One region of the Marinobacter salarius genome, then DNA from elsewhere that is predicted to be linked to it. Evidence: predicted binding sites of a transcription regulator. Region 1 holds the regulator's gene; the other holds the start of a gene.

Region 1 (3,116 bases):
TGGTTTCCCAGAAAATATTCCTGGCTCGCAACCTGTTGGGGCAACTGGAAAACAGCGACAGCGTTCCAGCGAAAGAAGCGCTATTGCAAGGGACCATCGAGCTGGCACTCAGGGCTCGAAAACTGGTGCTGGTGATGATCGCCAGAATGTATCAGCACCAACATAGCCAGCCTGATGACCTTGAGGCACTGGGTGAGCTGATCGGAACCCACAGCCCGGAAATAGCCGAACTGAATCAGTTGGCCAATGACGGGCGAAGTTGGTGGAATCACCTCGAACAACTTGAGCGGTATCAGGGCAATCCACCGATGGCGCGAAAAACGGTCAGCAGTGAAAACGTGATTGCCGTTGCAGCTGACACCGGCCCGGATCGCTCAAAACAGGCCCTGGCAACCACTCTGGGCGCGATGAAACACTTTATCGATATCCTCGAGGACCGGCACAGCGAGTGGTAAAGAACCTCGCCGTTGCCGAAGCCAACGGGAATGAACTGAAAGGCTAGCTTAATGTCACCATCGTTTTTCGAAATCGTACAACTGAGCAACGGAGACTATGCGCTTCGCCGTATCGACGACGACAGTGCACCGCTGGTGCAGATATCATTTTCGACGGAAGCCAGGGAGATGATGGAAGACCGGGACATGAACGTTGCCAAAGCTATGATTGCGGCCGGCATTGAAGCGGTCGGTAACGTTGCCCATGATATTGACTGGGAAGACGAAGAGCCGGACGCCCAAGACATCCGGCCCTCCTATACACTTCACTGACGATCAGCGCTGGCGCAGCACCACACCATGGCTGTTACCCCGGGCCGAAGCCTGTTCCAATGATGCGAGCGCTTCACGTCCGAGTTTGTGCGTCCACATGACTACTGCGTGACAGGTGCCAGCGCTCAGCGCCCGCTCGGCAAGCTCCCCGGCCGGATAATCTGGAGTGGACCTCAACACCAACAACTCGCCCGCAACGATGCCACGCATGGTCTGCCACTTACTGACGAGGCTTTGGGGCGGATCAATCCAGGCTAACCAACGCTTTTCCTGATTCAACTGCGTGAGCATAGGCAGCAATAGCTGGAAGTTTTCAACCTGCCCTTCCGGCAGAATGATCTCTGTGACATTGCCTGCCGGTTTGGCTGGGCGACTCCTGGCAGTAGGCGCCCTGGCAGTATCACGGCCGCTTATACCGGCAACCTCTGAAGCGACAAACCTGCCGCCTCCGTGAGCATAGGCCAGATTCTGATTAAAGCTGAGTTGTTCCATGATAAGCCTCACCTGCCGTTAAGCCGCGTCCGCGGTGTTCAACACTCAACGAAACACAGCCGGATATGTCCGGACACCCTGGGGGTGTCAGTGAAGGTCCGAGCGCCGTATAACCCCGACGCCGAGCCCCTCAATGAAGAGTTCCTGTTCTGTCAGATCCACTTCTATGGGTTCAAATTCCTCATTCTCGGCGATCAAATACACTTTCGAGCCTTCCTTACGGAATCGCTTGACCGTGACTTCCTCACCCACCCTCGCCACAACCACCTGGCCGTTGTGCACATCGTGGGTTCGGTGCACCGCCAGCAGGTCGCCGTCAAGGATGCCAATGTCCTTCATACTCATGCCGCGTACCCTGAGCAAATAATCCGCCGAGGGCGAAAAAAATTCAGGCTGCAGGGTGCAATGATCTTCGATATGTTCCTGTGCCAGTATCGGACTGCCGGCCGCTACCTGACCGATCACCGGCAAACCAAGGTCAGCCTCTACATCGGGAAGACGTATTCCCCGGCTGGCTCCCGGCACCATCTCGATCGCTCCCTTTCGGGCCAGCGCCCGCAGATGTTCTTCTGCGGCATTGGCAGAACGAAATCCAAGTTCTGCGGCAATTTCTGCACGGGTCGGCGGATACCCGGTCTCGTCAAGGTAGCGACGAATAATATCCAGTACCTGTGTCTGCCTAGCTGTCAGCTTCATTTAGGTTGCCCCGGTTAGCCCTGTTTTTATATACAGTGGTTTGACTATATACAGTGTTTTATCCAGTGTAAACCCTGTAAACGCAATTTTTCCTTAAGCCGGACTGAATGGCGGTCCACCGCGCCTTGGCGCATGACTGTGTTAAGGTGATCACAACCAAATTAGGGAGTCGCTTGAATGAGCAACAGATGTAGGTTACCGGACATCCTCAAGACGGATGACGGCAAGGAACGCAGAGTTGGCGTTGAAATTGAGTTGTCCGGCCTCGGTTACGAAGATCTTGTCTCGCTGTCCGCAAAACTGCTGGGAGGCACTGGAAGATCTGTTGCGCGCTATGTGTCCGAGGTTGAAACGGAACTCGGTGACTTTACCATCGAACTGGATTCAGACCCGATCAAGGACCTTGATCTGGCAGACGAGCGTCTTCCCGAGTCCGTCAGGGAACTTGGCGGTCAAGCCATGAGCGTGATCGACGCAGCCGCCGAGAAAATCGTGCCTCTGGAAATCGTCAGTCCTCCGCTGGCTTTCAGTAAGCTGGAACGTATAGAGACACTTTGCGATGAGCTTCGCAGAGCCGGCGCACTGGGCAGCCGGGAGGCGCTCTATTACGCCTTCGGTTTGCAATTGAATCCGGAGCTACCAGACCTCAGTGCCACAACGCTGGTTCGCTACCTACAGGCCTTCGCTGCTCTCTATGAATGGCTGAAGGCACGCCACCAGATTGATTTCAGCCGTAAGCTGACCAGCTACATTGAGCCATGGAGCAGCACCTACATTGACCTTCTGATTTCCGAGGATTATGCGCCAGACATGGAGAAATTGATGCGGGACTACCTGCATTACAACCCTACCCGGAACAAGGCTCTGGACCTTCTCCCGCTGTTCGCACACCTGAACAGCGGTTTACTGGCAGAATACGTTGAGGATGAACGCATCAAAAGCCGGCCAACACTGCATTACCGGCTACCCGACTGCGACATTGATAACCCTGACTGGCATTTTTCCACGGTTTGGAATGACTGGGTTGTGTTGGAACAACTGGTGGCCAACGCTGATGACTTATCAAAACTGGTTACGGAGTTTCGCAACAGTCGCAAACTGAGCCTCCACAACCTGACCCACAGCTGGATAGACACGTCCGACCAGTGGCTTCGGTCCGGA
Region 2 (3,116 bases), 760 kb from region 1:
TGATCCGCTTCACGTCCAGACCAGCAATTTTACCGGCGTCTTTGGTGGCCTGGCGCTGGCTGTCGTTGAAGTAGGCCGGCACGGTGATAACCGCTTCGGTCACTTTCTCGCCCAGATAGTCTTCTGCGGTTTTCTTCATTTTCTTGATGATTTCCGCAGACACCTGCGGCGGCGCCATCTTCTCGCCCTTCACTTCGACCCAGGCATCACCGTTGTCTGCCTTGGCGATCTTGTAGGGCACCATCTTGATGTCTTTCTGGACCACGTCGTCTTCAAAGCGACGACCGATCAGACGCTTGATGGCGTACAGGGTGTTGTTCGGATTGGTGACCGCCTGGCGCTTGGCAGATTGACCTACCAGCGTTTCACCGTCTTCGGTATACGCCACGATGGACGGGGTAGTGCGATCACCTTCGGCGTTTTCGATAACCTTGACCTTGTCGCCATCCATAATGGCTACACAGGAGTTTGTGGTTCCCAGGTCGATACCAATGATCTTACTCATGCAATTGCTCCAATTCGGTTGTTCAATTCAGTTCCGGCTGCCTTAAAAGTTGCCCCGGAGTCCCGGTGCGCCGCCTGTTTACTGGCTATATTGGCGCTTTAATCTGCTTTTCAAGCCTGCTCATCGATTTTTGGCGCGTCTGCGGCCTTGGCGACCACCACCATCGCGGGGCGAACAAGGCGGTCATTCAGGGTGTAGCCCTTTTGGACCACAGCCACGACACTGTTGGGCTCGGCATCAGGCGCCGGCACCATGGACATGGCCTCATGCTGCTGGGGGTCAAACGGCTCACCCACGGGGTTAAGCTGAACCACATTGAACTTGCCGAGGCTACCCATGAACAGATTGAGGGTCATCTCGACCCCTTCACGAATAGAGGCCACCAGTTCGCCGGCATTTTCATGCCCCTCAGTGCTTTCAACCGCCTTTTCCAGGCTGTCAGCGACCGGCAGGAGCTCCTTCACAAACTTCTCCAGCGCAAATTTGTGGGCTTTTTCCACATCGATTTCAGCGCGGCGGCGAACATTCTGCATCTCCGCCTGGGACCGCAACATCTGCTCCTGAAACTCCTGCGCCTGGGCCTTCAGGGCCTCAATTTCGCTTTCCGGGCCGGCTTCGGCACTGTCTTCCGTCGCCGTTTCTTCTTCGGGAGCGGCTTCCGCAGCGTCTTTCAGCTCTTCTTCCACCTGTTCGTTACGATTCTCGTCAGCGCTCATGACTACTCCTGCTTGATCGTCGGCGGCCAGACGACCGGCCGGTTAACGTTTGGTTTCCGACCGCCAGAGGCCGGAAAAAACATGTTTGCGAACGGATATGGGGCCCGTATCGAATGTTTCAACCGTTGCGCACCTCATTCGTTCACAAATTCGCCAGGCGATGTTTGCAAACTGGAAAAACCCTGTATATATTCACAGTCACTGTATGTAATCACAGTATTCAGGAATCGAGCGGAGGACCTCTGCATGCTCACACAGCTCACCGTTTCCAATTACGCCATTGCCGAGCGGGTCGAACTTCAGTTTGGAAAGGGTATGACGGCACTGACCGGAGAGACCGGTGCCGGCAAATCCATTGTCCTGGACGCCCTCGGCCTGGCCATGGGCGGGCGTTCCGACGCTGGTGCCGTGCGCCACGGTGCCAAACGCGCCGACATCACCGCCACCTTCGACGTGTCCCGCATTGCCGAAGCCCGGCAATGGCTGGAAAACCATGAGCTCGACGACGACAACGAGTGCATCCTGCGCCGAGTGATCAGCAAGGACGGCCGCTCTCGTGCCTACATCAACGGCCAGCCCTGCCCCCTCGCCCACCTAAAGGACCTGGGCAGCGCCCTGATGGACATCCACAGCCAGCATCAACATCAGTCCCTGCTACGCAAGGAGACCCACCGCAAACTGCTGGACGAATTTGCCGGCGCAGAAGCGCTGGGAGCGCAAACCAGGGATGCGTGGAAAGCCTGGCACAAAACCCGACAGCGGCTGACCGAACGCCAGCAGAATGCCGATGAGGCAGAAGCCCGCCTGCAGTTGCTTCGCTACCAAGTGGAAGAACTGGACCGCCTGGCGCTGGAAGACGGAGAGCAGATAGAGCTGGAGAAAGAGCAGGAACAGCTCAGCCATGCCGACACGGTGTTACACAATAGCCATCAGGCTACCCTTCTGTGCACGGAAGATGACAATAGCGCAGCGGATCTGGTGCGCCAGGCATTACAGCAACTGGAGCAGTTACCGGTGGAAGTACCGGCACTGACGGAAACTATCCAGATGCTGAATGAGGCCCAGATTCAGATCACCGAGGCTGGCGACAACCTGCGCCACTTTGTGGAAGATTACGACGCCGACCCAGCCCGACTGGCCGAAGTGGAAGAGCGCCTGAGCGCTATTTACCAGATGGCCCGCAAGCACCGCATCACACCGGAGACTCTCCCGGAATTCCACCAGAGCCTGAGCGCCGAGTTGGCATCGCTGGACGACGGCGAGGGCAGCGTTGAGAAGCTGGAAGCGGAACTGGAAGAACAGCGAAGCCACTTCAATACACTGGCCACCGAGCTGTCGAACGCTCGCCAACAGGCTGCTGCCAACCTCGATCAGCGCATCGCGGAGGAACTCGCCCAACTGAGCATGCCAGCGGTCCAGTTCGTAACCCATCTGAGCCGAAACAAGGGGGACGAGCCTGCGCCCCACGGCCTGGAAGACATTGAATTCCTGGTCAGCGCCAACCCGGGCCAACCCGCACGTCCGCTGGCCAAGGTGGCCTCGGGCGGCGAACTCTCACGCATCAGCCTCGCCATTCAGGTGGTGGTTGCGCAAACCTCCACCACACCAACACTGGTCTTTGACGAAGTGGATGTGGGCATTGGCGGCGGCACCGCAGAAGTGGTTGGTCGCCTGCTTCGCAGCCTGGGCAGTAATGGGCAGGTGCTGTGCGTCACGCATCTTGCCCAGGTAGCAGCCCAGTGCCATCAGCACCTGTTCGTCAGCAAGTTTACGGAATCAGACGCCACCTACTCGAAGATTGAGTCACTGGACGACAATGGCAGGGTCAGCGAAGTGGCAAGAATGCTCGGTGGTGTGGATATGACCGAACACACCATTGCTCATGCCCACGAAAT

The links. The regulator LexA, encoded in region 1, represses DNA repair genes until DNA is damaged. The targets are predictions, from matches to a motif close to CTGTNTNNNNANACAG.
Region 2: recN (DNA repair protein RecN) is a predicted target of LexA. The motif match lies at 1,404-1,419, and genes of this name have one in related genera.

The regions. Positions count from the first base shown of each region.
Region 1 covers NZ_CP136693.1:2,364,733-2,367,848, reverse strand. Annotated here, with positions in the region: gene R1T46_RS10945 (DUF6586 family protein) at 1-455, shown strand, start outside; gene R1T46_RS10940 (hypothetical protein) at 507-767, shown strand; gene R1T46_RS10935 (cell division inhibitor SulA) at 771-1,259, opposite strand; gene lexA (transcriptional repressor LexA) at 1,347-1,955, opposite strand; gene R1T46_RS10925 (amidoligase family protein) at 2,133-3,116, shown strand, end outside.
Region 2 covers NZ_CP136693.1:1,600,793-1,603,908, reverse strand. Annotated here, with positions in the region: gene dnaK (molecular chaperone DnaK) at 1-505, opposite strand, end outside; gene grpE (nucleotide exchange factor GrpE) at 616-1,221, opposite strand; gene recN (DNA repair protein RecN) at 1,468-3,116, shown strand, end outside.